Regions from separate parts of the Paenibacillus sp. NPDC101420 genome, predicted to be linked through region 1. Evidence: riboswitches for the same ligand, from Rfam matches in the RefSeq annotation. Region 1 holds a riboswitch; each other region holds the start of a gene.

Region 1 (5,580 bases):
ATCTGTCCCAACCTGCCCTATCTCGTAAAATATCCAAGCTGGAAGAACGGTTGGGTGTCGCGCTATTTAATCGTTATGGCAAGCGTCTGGAGTTAACCGAGGTTGGGCGTCTTACTTATTCCTACGCACTTGAACAACGGCAGCAGCGCTCTAAATTTCTGGAGGCTTTGTCTAAATACAAAGAAGGCGAGCCTAAGCTCGTCACCTTAGGGGCGTCACTTACCTCACTGCAGACCACTCTGCCTCCACTAGTTAACGCATATATGGAGAAATATCCAACTGCGGAGCTGAAGCTAATCACAGGCCGAACACATGAAATTGTCTCCTCTGTCAGTGAAGGAAAGTCAGATATAGGTCTGATCGCTTCCTCTATTCAAGAACCTGGACTGCGCTGTATTTCTCTGTTTGAGGATCAACTTCGACTGGTTGTTTCTGAATATCATCCTCTGAATCAATCTGCCAAGCTAACCATGGATGATCTGTCCCGACTGCCTATGATCCTGTTCTCCAAAGGCACCTGGTACCGACGTCTAACAGACGATCTGTTCCAGCGCTGTGGAATTGATCCAGACGTTCGGATGGAGATTGACTCCTTCGAAGCCATCGTGCGGCTGCTGCCGACAGTCAATGTGGCAGCGTTACTGCCCAAGTCTTATCTGCGTCCGCAGCTGTTAAACGGTGGTGGGCTGGTCTCTCTGCATATTAAGGAGCTGGAGCAGACTCAGCGAACTACCTGTCTGATTTACCGTGACGATGGAAGCCTGAGCACAGCGGCCCGTAGCCTCGTGCAGGTCACAGAAGAGATGTTTCTGACGGAACGAGAGAAATAGTACATACCTCTGAGTGCAACCTTAATTAAAAAAAGCCCTCCGTCCCATGTAAAGGACGGAGGGCTTATCTATTTAATCTTGGTTTACAACTTCATCCTCAAATCGATCAATACTTTCATTAGAACCAATGAGTACCATAACGTCGCCCTCACTCAAATGATCATGTGCCGTTGGAGCCACTATAATTCCACTTTCCCGGTTCAGGGCAACAATACTGCAGCCATATTTCGCTCTTGTATTTAAATCTGACAAGCTTTTCCCGTTCATGCAAGACGGAACGGTTAGCTCGACGATTTTATAATCCTTGGACAGTTCAATATAATCCAGCAAATTGGGTGTCACGAGCTGATGTGCCACACGAATGCCCATATCCCGCTCCGGAAAAATAACCCGGTCCACGCCCAGCCTGGACAACGCACGACCATGAAGGATCGAGATCGCCTTGGCTACTACTTGCTTGACTCCAATCTCTTTTAACAAAATCGCCGCCAGAATACTTCGTTCCATATTGTCGCCAATCGCAACAATCCCACAGTCAAAGTTCCGTACGCCGAGCGAGCGCATAATTCCTTCATCTGTAGCATCAGCCACTACCGCATGCGTCAGGTGATCGCTCATTTCCTCCACACGCTCCTCATGGTGATCAATGCCGAGCACCTCGTAGCCCATTTCCATCAGCTCAAGTGCAAGGCTTGAGCCAAAGCGGCCTAAACCGATTACTACAAATTGCTGTGCTTTCATTTCGGATTAACTCCTATCCAATAATTATTTTACCTTCTGGGTGCTTATACAATGGTTTACCCTGTTTAGGTCCAAGCGCATACACTAATGTTAATGGACCTAGCCGACCTGCAAACATGGTCAGACAGATCAGAATCTTGCCGAAGATAGACAGTTCAGGTGTCAGCCCCATGGTTAGTCCCACCGTGGCAAAAGCTGAGGTCGTCTCAAATAATATCGCTAAGAAATTACTATCCTCTGTTGTGGACAGTAACATCGACACCGTGAGGACCAATAGCAAAGCGAGTAATGTTAACGTCAACGCTTTATAGATACGCTCCTGCGCCAATCGGTAACGGAACAGTACAACATCTTCACGTCCGCGCAGCATCGCGATTACTGCACCAATCATAATCGTAAAGGTTGTAGTCTTGACCCCGCCACCTGTTGATCCTGGAGATGCACCAATAAACATAAGAATAACCATAAAGAACTGTGAGGCTTGCCGCAGTCCGGCAATATCCACCGTATTGGCGCCAGCGGTTCGGGGCGATACGGACTGAAAGAATGCCGATAATATTTTGCCGCCGAAATTTAAATTCCCCAGTGTGCGCTGATTCGTAAATTCAAATATAAAAATAACTAAAGCGCCGATAAGAATAAGCCCTGCAGTGGTGGAGAGTACAACTTTGCTATGCAAAGATAATTTACGTTTGACACGAAACTCCACCAGATCCGACATGACAATAAAACCAATACCGCCAGAGACAATCAGAAACATCACCACGATGTTCACTAGCGGGTCATATACATAATCGGTTAAACTCCGGAAATCCCCGAAAATATCAAATCCAGCATTATTAAACATAGACACCGCATGAAATATTCCAAAATAAATGGCCTTTCCCAGTGGCATATCAAACGCCCAGCGTAAGGACAGAAGCACCGCTGCACAGCCTTCGATGACCAAGGAATAAATAAGTACTCTCCGGATCAGTCGAACAATCCCCTCCATTGAGCCTTGGTTCATTGCTTCCTGAAGGATCAGTCTGTCCCGCAAGGAAATTTTGCGTTTCATCATCATGGCAAATAAGGTCGCCATTGTCATAAACCCTAAGCCGCCCACCTGGATAAGCACCATAATTACGGTTTTCCCAAAAATGGTGAATGTCGTCCCGGTGTCCAGCACCACAAGTCCCGTCACACAGGTGGCCGATGTTGCAGTAAACAACGCATCAATAAAACTAACAGCATTCCCGCTGGTACTCGAAATGGGAAGCATTAGCAGCAAGGCTCCAATCAGAATGATCGATGCAAAACCAAGCACCATAATCTGAGGCGGAGAGAGCTTCAGGAACTTTGATTCAGAAACCCTGCGAAACTGTGAAGCCACTACGCTCACCCTCTTATCAAAATTTAAAGAATTCCAACAAAAAAAGCACTGGAAAACCAATGCTACCCTTGGTTCCTGCAGTAAATTAGCCTACGAGGTTAGCTGACGGATTCGGACTGTGCAGGCTGCCCTATTCGTTCCTAGAACGAAATTCACCCCTGATGAATAAAGACAACGCCTATGGCGTATACTCATCTTTTCATTACTTCTTATGGTTCCCCCGTTTTCACCTGAAATTCGGCTATATACAATTGCATACAAATTATATATGTTATTTCGATAAATCACAAAGACACTATTAATGGTGATTCATATGAAAAATGCGGTTTGGAGAGGATGTACCACTAAGAGTGCCTTTTCTCATCACTTTTCCGTGTTTTCCCTGCAATTGCATCGATTTTCATGAAAAATGAAGAAAGAATCACCTTAAATTCATGGTATATATTCAGTTACCTATTCTATAATATCTCTATTACCCATAAAAAGAATATACGATGATTTTTGTAACTATCATGGCACTAATACTATAATGGAACATAACATTGTCAGTTTACAAGGAGGCGTTACATGAATCCCGTTGGCCAGCCCTTACAGCAACGTGCCCTCTCCAAGAGGCTCATCATCTCGGGCATTATCGGTCTTATTCTATTTATTATGTTTCAAATTGCTCCCTCGGTGCTAAATAGCCCTGCCGGGGAAGATACTACTGTCATCAGTAAGGCGGAAGCCCGCGACAAAGCCATATCATTCGCAGAACAAAAGCTGAACTACACCAAAGCACCAACCGATCAGTGGAATGTACTGTACGATACGGACTCTTCCTTTTATGGTTATATGTCCCGCGAGAAGCTTTTGGAGGACTATACAAAAAAGAAATTGGATCAACGATATCCTTTTGACATTTTCCGTGTAACACTTAGTCCTTCAGCGGAACAAGAGCCACTAATCTCCGTTGACCTCAATATGTATACTGGTGCAGTTGTCGCTTTCACACAAGGAGCAGAAGGATCAGGTACCGGATTACCAAACAATGTATCCACCAGTGCAAAAGAAGAGGACAAGGGTACTACCTTATCACTTGCACAAAAAGAAAATCTTGCCCGTCCCTGGCTTCAGGAATGGGATGTAAATCCCGCCAAGCTGCAAATTGAATCGAATACGGGAAACTACGGGCTCGTGTATACAGATCGTTCCGTTCAGATCGGCGAATCCTTATTACACTATTATTTCGATTTCACTGGCGAACAGGTATCCAGCTTTAAAGCAGGATTCACCGCTCCAGCCTGGCATACCTCCTATGTAAAGGACCAGACCTCTCTCGCGGAAAAGTTTACTTTATTCGGCTATGGTTTGCCTACTTTAGCTTTAGGAATTCTGGCACTCATCTACAGCATACTTAGAAGAGAACATACCTCCTTTAAGCGTGGAATATTCCTAAGCTCAGCTTATTTTGTAATCATGATGATCAGCACCTATAATATGCTCCCAGAATCCTCAGGCGAAGGACTCGAGGCTCAGATAACTTCCGTCATAATGTTCATCATTTATGCCTTATATAGCCTCCTAATGTCCTCCCTGCTCTATTTTTCTTTAGTTGGAGGGGACGGCCTATGGAAAAAAGAAGAGGGGATGAACCCATGGCCTCGTGCTAAAGAGCCTGGCTATGGAAAATATGTTCTGGACAGTATCCGGGCTGGATACGTCTGGGCATTCGTGCTGCTAGGGGTGCAGACCCTTATGTTCATCGTATTATCATTTACCTTGCAGAACTGGTCCACTACTGACGCTACTCAATCTCCTTACAACATGAGATATGCTTGGCTGCTGCCCATCGTTGCATGGCTCGCTGGTTTATCCGAGGAAGCTATTTATCGTTTTTTCGGAATTCCTATGTTGAAAAAAGTATTCCGTAGCACGTTCATTGCTTGCCTGATCACCACGCTGGTTTGGGCGTTTGGCCATACGCTGTATCCGATCTATCCCATCAGTTCCCGTCCTATTGAGCTGACCGTGATCGGTTTGCTCTTTAGCTATATTTTCCTTCGTTACGGCTTTATTGCCGTCATGTTCAGTCACGTCGTGTTTGACAGCATTCTGATGGGCGCTACGCTGATCTTTATGAAGGAAAGCGTGAATGTAGGGGCCGGTATCTTCGCGATTATCATGCCGTTCATAGTCGCCTACATCGTCTATCGGTTTAATCCACCGCAAAAATCAGAACCTAAGCCGGTTGAACCTACATCTGTAATTTAAAGAAGCAACGGGTGGATAACCTATAATAAAAAAAGGTGTCACAGCAGAAAACTGCTGTGACACCTTTTTTATATTTACGTATACATCATTCCAGTATTTCGAATGCCTATGTCGCTGGCTCTTCATCCTTGAGCGCCTCAAGAATTTGACTAGCCAGCTTTTCGCCAATAGAAAGTGATTTAAAATCCTCTATGGAGGCTTCTTTAATTTTCTTTAGCGATCCGAAATGCTTAAGCAGCGCCTTGCGCCGCTTCTCGCCTATACCTGGTATGGAGTCCAGTTTAGAAGTAACCATGGACTTCCCACGTTGTTCACGGTGGAAGGTGATGGCGAATCTATGCACCTCATCCTGAATCCGTTGCAACAGATAAAATTCCTGACTAT
Region 2 (5,580 bases), 120 kb from region 1:
CGGCGTACAATTCAGGAAATTAGCCACCTGTGTTCTTGCTCGCTCGATTCCGACTTTAGCTTCTTGTCCCAAAGAATGACTGCTTGAAGGATTGCCAAAATGACCATAAAGATAAGGAATCATAACCTCTGCTACTTCCTTATCTACAGGTGTTGTAGCGTTATAGTCTAAATAGATCATTTGTTAAGCCGAGCCTCCTCTAAACCCCTCATACTTTACGATACCTAAAGCTTATACCTTCTGATTACTTAAAAAAGAGATTACCGCAGCCTCAGCTTCATCCAAATTGTTCACCTTAAAGGTAACTCTCTCAATGCCTTCATACTGAGTAGACGTATAATCGTATTTAGGATCATAGTAGTATTCTAACAGCAGCGCAACAGCCTCTCCGAACATATCAGCTTGCAAGCATCGCTCGATTTCCGCCGCAATGGGGATATGAATTCGCGATTTGATACTTCGAAATGCTGAAATGCACTGTTCTTTATATTCTTCTGGTCGATAATCCTCAAGGATTTGCTGCACTCTGGCTTGTAGTGGCATCTCAATCCAAATTTGTGTTCCAATCCCCTTCTGCTCGGCCATGAATGGGGGCATTACGACCTTCCCAATCTTTTTGCTCTCCGCTTCAAACAGTACATAAGGAGCATCCCCAAGCTTAATTAATTCCTCCATAAGAAGACTATCGAACGTTTTTTGATTGTTTGCATGAAGTCCGATCTCGCCAAAGATAGAACCGCGGTGACCTGCCATTCCTTCCAAATCCAAAACAGGATAGCTCTGTGCCTTCAGGCGGTGCAGCAGGTTTGTTTTACCTGTACCCGTATTTCCATGAACGACATAAGGCTTCGCCTTGAATTCATAGGACTCCAGTTCATCGAGTACCCATTTACGGTAAGCTTTATAGCCGCCAATCAATCGGTAAGCGTGAATATCCATTAAAGAAAGTACGGTCGCAGTTGTACGGCTGCGCATACCTCCCCTCCAGCAGAATACAGCCTTGTCCCCTTGAATCGCAGCAAATTCTTTGACAAAGGAAGGTAGCTTCGCAGCAGCAATCTCCAAACCGCGTTCTTTCGCAGCCTGCACACTTGTCTGTTTATACAACGTACCTACTTCAGCCCGTTCCTCATCATCAAAAAAGGGAATATTCAAGCTATCCGGCAGCGTTGCATCTTTATATTCAGAAGGAGATCGAACGTCGATAACGGTGATCTGCTTCTTATTCTTTAACACTCTTAGTTCTTCCAATGTAATATCCTGAAACAATGCGCTCTCTCCTCTGGTGGCTAACTTCTTAGGTCGCCTCTAAGCTGAACTCCAGCGTTATTGCGCAGCTATAACTGCAATCTGACCCGGATGTTCTTCCGTTACCTCTCCGATCAATGCTGCTTCTACACCTGCATCTACTAACTCTTTTAGCAAATCCTCACTTTGTTCAGGAGCAACAGAGATCAGCAATCCACCGGAAGTCACAGCATCACACAGAATATAGCGGCTTAATTGGTCCATCTCTTCCGGATAAAGAATACTGCCCTCCAAATGGGCAAAGTTATTCTTAGTGCCGCCTGGAACAAAGCCCTGCTCCGCGAGCTCTCTTACTCTTGGCAGCATCGGTACATCGCCTTGACGAATAATCAGTCCGTGATTACTCCCCTTTGCCATTTCCGAGGCATGTCCAAGCAACCCGAATCCGGTAACATCTGTACAAGCATGTACATCATAGGGCTCCATGATTTCAGCCGCTTTTTTATTCAGTGTAGACATGACTGTCGTAAGGCGTGTAGTTTCTTCTGGGGATAGCTGATCCTTTTTAATAGAAGTCGTTAAGATGCCCACACCGATAGGTTTGGTCAAAATCAGCTTGTCTCCTACCTGCGCACCTGCATTCGTTCTTACTTTGTCCGGATGCACAAGGCCCGTAACGGCCAATCCAAATTTAGGCTCTTTATCGTCGATGGAATGTCCGCCCACAAGCGTTGCTCCTGCTTCCTGCACTTTATCTGCTGCACCGCGCAAAATGTCACCGAGAATGCTTTTGTCCAAAACAGAAATAGGGAAGGCCACAATATTAAGCACTGTAAGCGGCTTGCCGCCCATAGCATAAATATCACTTAACGCATTAGCTGCTGCAATTTGCCCAAAGGAATAAGGGTCGTCCACGATCGGCGTGAAAAAATCAACAGTTTGCACTAACGCTAGATCATCACTTAATCGATATACCCCAGCGTCATCACTGGTATCCAGACCTACAAGTAGATCCGGATTAGGAACGGTTAGTGGTAGACTGCGAATAACCTGCATGAGATCGGCGGGACCGATTTTGCAGCCGCAGCCCCCTTTTGAAGATAATGAGGTCAATTTTATGGTTTCGGCTTGAGACATCATGACTCAGCTCCTTTAGATAGTTAATATCGAATATCTTTAATCTTACATCAGTAGACAGCATTGTACAAAATACAGACATACAGAAGAACGCCCCGTAGCCAGTACATACTCCCCGGCTATGGGACGCCTCTCATTTCTCACTTACCACTAAGATCAACTAATCTGCTGAGTTTCCTGCTGTTTCTCCAAAAACCGCTGAAGTATAGCATTAAATTTCTCCGGCTGACACAGATTACTAGGATCTAATGCGTTAGGGATGATCACTAACTGAGCATGTGGCAGCTGAGACACCATATCCTTCATACAATTAACTCCAAATTCACTAAAGTCACCTACAATACATAAGGCGGGACGCTTAAAAGACTTTAAGCATCTAGTGTAATCCACATGGCTCGTAGCCAGCCTTTGCCGATACAATTCCCGTGGACGTTTATCGAGAAGTCCTCTTCTAATCTCGTTATAAGCCAGATTCCAGCGTTCCCGGTACATCATACGAATCGAAGGCAGTACAAGCTCACTTGGAGCGTAATACATTAACCAACTACAATAAGCAGCCATAAGCTGGATTTTACCGATTATCGTTGACGCATGACTTCTACAAAAGCTATCCGCGACAACAATCGCTTTTACTCGCTCTGGATATTGTTTCGCAATATGCTGAACGACGAGCCCCCCATAGGCACTCCCAACAAAAACAGCCTCACGAATACCCAAATCATTCAATAGCATTATTATATCTAGACATTGGGTTTCAATAATCTCGTTTGGGGCCTGCAGTAATTCACCTGATTTGCCATTCCCCCGTAAATCACACAGAATCACTTTATATTTATCAGAAAAATACTCCAATTGTGGCTTGAACATACTATGTGTTAATCCATGTCCATGGATAAACACAACCGGAGCCCCTGTTCCATTGATTTCGTAATAGAGCGAAGTTCCATTCAGTTTAGCAATAGGCAAAGTTAACACCTCTTTCATAGATAGGTTCTACAACTATATCTGCTTTTTAACGCAGCAAAAAACCACAGAGGGATTCTCTGTGGCTATTCATCATCAAATACGCCATTCATCCTCTCTCCATACGCTTACGAGGTTAGCTGTCGGATTCGGGCAGTGAGAGTTGCCCTACCTGCATGGATGCATTTATGCACCTGGAACAGGATTCACCCCATAACTAGTACCGATTGTTACACTGGTTCCCAGTTGTTGGTTCCCCCGCTTTCCTTAACGGAAATTAAGCGGACTTCTTATGTAATTGTCAGTTATGTGATGAATCATACTCCGTGTAAGGTTTCTTGTAAAGTTGAGCCGTGGGCAAAATAATGTTGAAAGCCATGCTTTTCATTTCATATTGAGCATACACTTCGTTTTCTCTTTCTTTTGCTCTTGTTTACTCAATATATCTAAAAAAAGCCGAGCGGCCATCAGAGATCAATCCCTGAACCACTCGGCTTCGTTATACAATCATATGGCTACAACAGATCGGCGTTTTTCAATGCATGCTCCCAGCTCGGAAAAAAGAACAGCGCACTTCTCATAAGATCAGGATCGCTTTGCTTCACTTGTTTTTTGCTGATCGAGCTTCCATCGGTTTGAAGCTTTTTGATACGACTTAACACTTCATCAGCCTCCAAAGGAATTTCCATTGAAACACTCCTTTCTCAGTGACCTAGTTTCCAATCATTTTCTCCATAATATGCAAATTTATTCTTCATTTCGGTTTATACGAATTAAACCAGCTGATAGACCGGTTGTTCAGCAATAAAATAAGTAGGAATCATTGGGTATTTCTGTGCCAGAACTTCAGCTAAATATTTCATTCCTGGAGCTTCACTTTCCGCATGACCTAACATAATCAGCGCTTTTGATCTGCCTTGGTGGACAGCATCCCTCACATATTCTGGAGTTTCCCATTCGGGGCCCTCGCCAGCAATAATTAAATCAAGATTGTGCTGATTAAAAAGAGGAATAGCCATCGTCCCACCTCCTCTGTAACCTACTAATATCCCCACATGTCTGCATATCTGGGATACGTCTCCGGCAGCACGTAAATAGGAGATACCTAGCTTTCTTTTTATATACTGTGCCGCTTCACTTACCGTCATAGCTGGAATCGATAGGATTGTAGCAGTCGATTGCTGCTCAACCACATAGGCTGACCATTCAAGCTCTCGTAGCAAGCCCACCATGATCCCGTCTGGTTGATGCCTATGCCAATAATCATGATAACGAAAAATAGCCAGTTCAGAACGCTCGATTAAACTCAGTTTCGCAAGATAAATAGGGTCATCCTCTAACCACTCACTCGTCTCATGATGACTGTAAAACACACCTTCATGTGTGATCAACAAATTGGCGTTCATAGCAACCGCTCGCTCCACAACATATTGCGTAGCGCAAAATGCCGTAACCATCCCTGTAATCACCATTTCTGGATTCCCCGGCTTAAGAGTATCCACAGTCCCATCTATCTGTTCCATGGCTCCTATTAAATCTTCCAGAATCCTTCTAATTGTCACGCTCACTTTAATCCGCCCTTTGAGATCTATTCTACTAATCTATCAACGTATAAATAACCCGCCCTTAATCGATATAAGGACGGGTTCACAGTTCATTATTTGAGCAGCTTGCCCACTCTATGATTTCGTGGCAGAGGTGATAATTCGATGGAAAGCTGGCTTCGGCTTATGCCCTTCATCGAATAGGAACGGCCAGTTCTTCCGCCCACGAACAGGGAAATCATCCAGCCAGGTATAGTCATCCGCTGCTCCCCAGAACGTGACCGAACTAATCACGTCCCGGTATTCTCTCAGCAGTGCGAACATCGCTTCATATCGATCTGCTTGAAGCTCGAGCAGCTCAGCAGGTACTGTCTTTAAGTCCATTCGTTTGTCATCGAAACGGAACATGGATACATCCAGCTCTGTCAGTTGGAGCTGAAGTCCTAACGATGCATATTTTTCGATCGCTGCACGAATATCATCCAGACTAGGATCGTATAAATTCCAGTGTGCCTGCAATCCGATGCCATGGATCGGCACGCCTTGTTCCAATAGCGACTTCACCATTTTATAGATTTTGTCACGCTTTAATGGATGGGATTCGTTATAGTCATTGTAGAATAATAATGCCTTAGGGTCAGCTTCATTGGCGAATTCAAACGCTTTGGCGATAAAATCCGGGCCAACA
Region 3 (5,580 bases), on a different contig from region 1:
GTTACTGTTACTTTTTCTCTGAGAGCCAGAGGGCGACGTTTGCAATCTCCTCAGGGGCTAGCTTTTCTTTAAAGGAAGGCATTTGACCGCGTCCTTTAGTGACGATACTGTAGATTTCTTCAGCATCATGCTGACCGCCTTCATTTTGAAGACTGGGTCCAACTCCACCTTGAAGCTGATCGCCGTGACAGGTGATACAGCTGGCTTTCACGGTTGCTTCGGCCTTTGCCGCATCCAATTGGACTTCCGGCATCGTCGGCTTATTCTGTTCAGCTACCTCTTCTTTACCTGGAAGTGTAAACATAAGTACTACCGCAAAGGCACAGGCGGCAAAAAACAAACCGCTCATGATCCATTTCTGCATCCCAGTTCGTCCCTTCTATGTAAGCTGCTCCCTACATTATAGCTCAAGGTGAAGCGTTATCATAGGGTTTGTGACAAAAAAATGAACGATAATGCCATCAAATCATTGAAAAATATGGAATTTAATATTATTTATCATAGACCATGCAATAAAAAGGTTTGTTTCCTGTGGGGGTTAGGCGTTCATACGTATCGGTAATCGTAAATCCACACTTTTGGTAAGTTCGGATCGCCCGCTGGTTCCAGGTCAAAACCTCTAGATCAATCTCACGCTCAGGATAACGAAGCAAGGCTGCTTGCACGATTGCATCCATGAATATTTTTCCTAGACCTTGACCGCATAGATCAGGGCGCATACCAATCCCCAAGCGAACAACACCTTCCATTGGAAACAACTGCGCGAATCCACACAAAATCCCTTGCCCATTTAGTATGGAGACATATTGCTCATTCCGTAGCTGAGGGTCACCGAACTCGATTCCAAGAGCCTGCATTTGCTCCCACGGCATCCAGCCGTAAATATTATAAGGGGCAGTGTAATCCCAGTTGCAAATCTCTTCCGCGTGACTGGTCTCCATAGGCGCTACATGAAAAGTAACAGAGGGATTTATCATAAGGTCAAGGACCTCCTTTCACGGGGGGACTTTAAATGTCTTATATTTCTAGCTTTAAATACTTATGGTCCTTATAAGGACATCGAAGGCGTTTATGCTTGTAACTAATTATATACAAAAAGAGGCATGGTCGACTCAGAAATTTATGAGGATTATTGTTTTACAAATTCTGAGAGGGGTAAATACTAAATAAGACAAAAAACAAGCTCCTCCCCAAGAATCAACATCTTGGAAAAGAGCCTATGTACGATTTACTTATTGAACATCATCATTATCTTCTGTCTCAGAAGCAACAGAATGATAAGCATCTGTGCTCATAATTCGTTTAGCACCGATGTAGCGTTTCACGTAGTAGCTATCACTCAGGGAGCTAATCGTTACACCGCGGGAGGAAGATGCGTGTGCAAACTTGCCTTCACCGACATAAATACCGACATGGGAGACACCCTTACCACTTGTATTGAAGAATACAAGATCTCCAGATCTTAAATCATCTTGGGAGATAGCAGTACCCATTTGATACTGGGAACCTGATTGGTGTGGTAGGTTTATACCAATTTTATCAAATACATACATTGTAAATCCGGAGCAATCAAATCCATTTGTGGAGATGCCGCCGGATACGTACTTAGTTCCGATGGTCTTGTCGATCACTTTATCCATTTTGGAATCCGCGAAAGCGCTTCCTGCTCCGATGGTGAAAATAATGGAAAAGCTAAGTACTGCTGCTGCTAGCTTCTTCTTCAAAAGTTTATACCCCTTCCGGATGCCTACGAGGTTAGCTTAAGGGTTCGGTTGAAGGTCCCCTATGACCCCTCTAAAAATGGAGGTCAATTCACCCAAAGTTGGTTCCCCCGTTTTCCTAATAGTTAGGAAACTCGGCTGATACTGTTGATTAGGAATAGCTTGTAATCAATACATGACAAAACCTTTGTAAATAACAACTTAATGATTACAAAAATGTTACTAAAATCTTACTGCAGTTATTGTAACAAACAGAGTGCCGCTTGGCAATCGTTTTTAACATAATCATGCAGAAAAATTCGTTTTTTTAAAGACAAAATGTATATGTAAGCGATAATATTAAACTAATTTTTATATTTATTGAAATTTTTATCAAATAAAAGTGTTTAAAGTCCGTTCAAGAGGTGTAAAGAATATAATAAGGCAAAAGAAAACCTGGATTCGATTAAGTCAATAATCAAACCCAGGTCTATATAATGTAATTGTGAGGTTATAGTTGTGGGGAAGTATTAATCGTAGGCTATAGCTTGATATGAGGAAGTACTCATTACTCTTTTAGCACCAACGTAGCGATTGGCCCAGTAGGATTGGCTAAGTGAAGTGATGGTCACGCCATATGAAGATGATGATTGTGCGAATTTTCCGTTTCCAACATAAATGCCGACATGGGATACGCCGTTGCCCAATGTGTTAAAGAAAACTAGGTCACCTGAACGTAATTTACTTTTAGCTACAGGAGTTCCGACATTATATTGAGCTTTTGAAGTACGGGGCAAAGAAAGACCCACCTTCTTGAATACATACGTAGTAAATCCAGAACAGTCAAACCCGGCAGTGCTAGTGCCTCCGGTTTTATAGGCAACTCCAATTGTCTTTGAAATAACACTGTCCATCTTAGAATCTGCAAAGGCACTTCCTCCACCAATAGAGAACGCCATCACAAGTCCTAGCGCCGCAGCGACGCATGCTTTTCTTAAATTCTTCAAAAAAATTGTACCCCTTCCAATGCCTGTGAGGTTAGCTTAAGGATTCGGTAGAAGGTTCCCCTATGATCACTGCAAAGCGAGATCAATTCACCCAAAATATGGTTCCCCCACTTCCCGGTGCAAGGAATTCGGCGTTTTATGCACCAGATAGTGAATTATCGACATGACTACGACAAATACATGAAGTTATGTAGAAATCGTTTCAAATGATTACAAACTTGTTACCAATGGAACAGGACTTATTGTAACAAAGTCTTTACGATTTTGCAAATCCTCATAATTTGTCTATAACGCGAAAGAGTCCCAGCTCCTGATTTAGGAACCGGGACTCTTATATTATGTTCTGTAAAGCTTCAAATTATTGTGGAAATGCTTTACTGTGCCATAGATGATATTGAGCTGAAATTCCCCACATTTTGAAGAGTGTTGAGGGCAGTGATGAAAGTTGACGAATAAGAAGTGCTGGTAGGCCAGGACAGAAGATACCCGTTATTCCGCACACTAGCAAAAGGATCAGGCCTGCTGCACCAAGTATGGTTGAAATTCCTATTGCCGGAATCAGCGACTTCAAGCAAATGAATAAGGAGGAGAACATCCCCGTGCCGCTGGTATACCCAAACTGCATATATAGAAGGAACAGGCGCACGATAAAGATGTATATAAGCCATGCCAATACGTATGGAACTAGATGAAGTAACAAAGAGTAGTTCAGAAAGGAGGACAAGAATAGCCCGTACATTTTTGGAGCAAGCCAGTATAACGGAAGTAGAGCCAGCGCCCATTCGATTAGACTGAAGATAAACACTGGAAATCCATAAAGCTTCATACCTGGAAAAAAGAACAGGCCACGCTCTCCTTTTCGCTCCTGATGGAGTTCATGCAGTAATCCTGCCCTTATGAAGGGGGAGAGTAGCAGTCGTAAGACAACAAGCCCTAGGAACATCCATAACCAAGTACGTATCGCAGGATCTGTGTTCAAGTTGAACTGCCCTTCGACATAATAGAGTAGTCTGCCCATTCCGCTGCCTCCAGCGTCTTTATCTGGATAACGCAGTAGAATTGGAACGATAGCAGACCGGATGAAGCCGTACATAAAGTAGCCCCAGAGCAGTCGGTAGATGAAGAGCAGAATCAGAATATAAAATTGCTCCTTCATGCTTTGCCAGCCGCGGGTTATCGATGTTCTCACAATCATTCACCTCACCAGACAAGAGTTCCGAGCACGGTTTCAACTAGTTTAGTTACACTTAATGTCCAGCGGGAGAGCGTTTTCGGCTCTATTTCCGCCAGTCTGAAGTTATTAAGATGCTTGTTTTCTAACAGAATGGTATGCTCAGGATCAACCTCAGCAGAGAGAAGAAGCTTATCGCTTAACAATTGGAATGTAGTCTCTGCTCCTTCACCGCTCCAGACCCGCTCTGTAGCAGAGCCATCGGCGAATGTGAATTTAATGGGAACGTCAACGTAATGGCTCCCTTTGTTTGTAATCTTTACTATGGATTCATAGCTCTGAGCATCGCTGTTGCCATTCTTTTTAATCGTAATCGTATCTACTGAGAAATCAGGAGCACCACCACCATAAATATAATCTTCGAAATAAGGCTGCCATGATTTTTTGGTTACCTTCTCAACGACTTTTTGAAAATCAGACGTAGTGGGGTGCTGGAAACGGAATTTACGTGCGTAAGTGGACATGATGCTGTTCATTGCCTTAGTGCCTACTTGGCGCTCAATATCCTTAAGTACTAGCTTTCCGCGAATATACACATTCCGGCTATAGGATTCTGCCCCGGCATATTTCCATGTTTCTAAATTTAGCGGCTCTGATTTGGTCACCAAGCTGGACTGAAGAGGGAGATTCGTTTTGATGCCATATTCTTGCTCCATGAGTCTGTCTTCAGCATAAGAAGTGAAGCTTTCATCTAGCCAAGCCTCTTCGAATTCATTGCTGGCTACCATGCCGTAAAAGTATTGATGGCCAATTTCATGAACGACGGTTCTTTCAAGTGAGGTGTCAGGAGAAGAGTCTGTGGCTCCAAATGCTGTAATGAGTGTTGGATACTCCATTCCTCCAGCCCCATTCCCCTCCTTAGGCGGAACGATAATAGACAGAGTCGAGTAGGGATAAGGACCATACCATTTGCTGAAGTAGGTCAGAGCTGCCTTAGCGGCCTGAAGGTATCGTTCCTTTAAGTCTTTGTGTAATGGATCGAGATACACCTTAATCCGTACACCAGGCACTTCTGGCGTAGAGAAGGCTTCTTCGGCTACTGTAAAATCAGGGGATGCCGCCCACGCAAAGTCATGGACATCGTCAGCGTAGAACTGATATATTTTTTGATCTTGCTTTAGCTTGGCATTCTTCACAGGAAATCCGGTCGCAGCTACCGTGTAATCGGAAGGAACCGCAATCGTTACATTAAAGATGCCAAAATCGCTGTAAAACTCAGAGGTGCCGTGATACTGATGCAAATCCCAGCCTTCCTCCTTAACCCCACGTGTGCCCATAGGCTCGTATACACTAAGTTTAGGGAACCATTGCCCAGCCATCACGAAATTGCCTGATGCGCCCATACGGGCAAATATTTTGGGGAGCTGGACCTCGTACTGGAGTTTAAGCGTGACACTTTCTCCACCATTAACCGGCTGTGGGAGATGCACCTTTAGGAGTGTCTTATCGTTGACGTTACCATCATCGGGTTGTACAAATTGCACTCTTTGCATTAGTGATGTTCCTTCTGTTGTGCGCAAATCGGTTAAAGTCATACTTCCGAAGCCGTTCTCTGGCATGGTGTCACCTCTGAGCGTTCCCCCGGACTCCTTCATAAAGGTAGTATCTGGTGAAGCAAAAGCATTTGGATACATATGAAAAT

Evidence for each region. Region 1 has a riboswitch for cyclic di-AMP ahead of ACQKMP_RS22020 (TrkH family potassium uptake protein). Riboswitches for the same ligand answer to the same signal wherever they lie in the genome.
Region 2: it holds a riboswitch for cyclic di-AMP, as region 1 does, so the genes downstream of both, ACQKMP_RS22555 (alpha/beta fold hydrolase) here and ACQKMP_RS22020 (TrkH family potassium uptake protein) in region 1, are expected to answer to the same signal.
Region 3: it holds a riboswitch for cyclic di-AMP, as region 1 does, so the genes downstream of both, ACQKMP_RS30335 (C40 family peptidase) here and ACQKMP_RS22020 (TrkH family potassium uptake protein) in region 1, are expected to answer to the same signal.

The regions. Positions count from the first base shown of each region.
Region 1 is NZ_JBNNSE010000005.1:351,710-357,289, forward strand. Features, by position in the region: gene ACQKMP_RS22010 (LysR family transcriptional regulator) at 1-830, shown strand, start outside; gene ACQKMP_RS22015 (potassium channel family protein) at 903-1,571, opposite strand; gene ACQKMP_RS22020 (TrkH family potassium uptake protein) at 1,585-2,880, opposite strand; cyclic di-AMP (ydaO/yuaA leader) riboswitch at 3,015-3,196, opposite strand; gene ACQKMP_RS22025 (CPBP family intramembrane glutamic endopeptidase) at 3,511-5,196, shown strand; gene uvrC (excinuclease ABC subunit UvrC) at 5,303-5,580, opposite strand, start outside.
Region 2 is NZ_JBNNSE010000005.1:473,886-479,465, forward strand. Features, by position in the region: gene ACQKMP_RS22540 (cysteine desulfurase family protein) at 1-180, opposite strand, end outside; gene mnmH (tRNA 2-selenouridine(34) synthase MnmH) at 232-1,269, opposite strand; gene selD (selenide, water dikinase SelD) at 1,327-2,388, opposite strand; gene ACQKMP_RS22555 (alpha/beta fold hydrolase) at 2,542-3,351, opposite strand; cyclic di-AMP (ydaO/yuaA leader) riboswitch at 3,458-3,642, opposite strand; gene ACQKMP_RS22560 (hypothetical protein) at 3,864-4,037, opposite strand; gene ACQKMP_RS22565 (Nif3-like dinuclear metal center hexameric protein) at 4,122-4,916, opposite strand; gene ACQKMP_RS22570 (endo-1,4-beta-xylanase) at 5,028-5,580, opposite strand, start outside.
Region 3 is NZ_JBNNSE010000015.1:22,646-28,225, reverse strand. Features, by position in the region: gene ACQKMP_RS30345 (c-type cytochrome) at 8-364, opposite strand; gene ACQKMP_RS30340 (GNAT family N-acetyltransferase) at 492-977, opposite strand; gene ACQKMP_RS30335 (C40 family peptidase) at 1,233-1,724, opposite strand; cyclic di-AMP (ydaO/yuaA leader) riboswitch at 1,730-1,871, opposite strand; gene ACQKMP_RS30330 (C40 family peptidase) at 2,231-2,659, opposite strand; cyclic di-AMP (ydaO/yuaA leader) riboswitch at 2,713-2,851, opposite strand; gene ACQKMP_RS30325 (hypothetical protein) at 3,066-3,896, opposite strand; gene ACQKMP_RS30320 (M1 family metallopeptidase) at 3,908-5,580, opposite strand, start outside.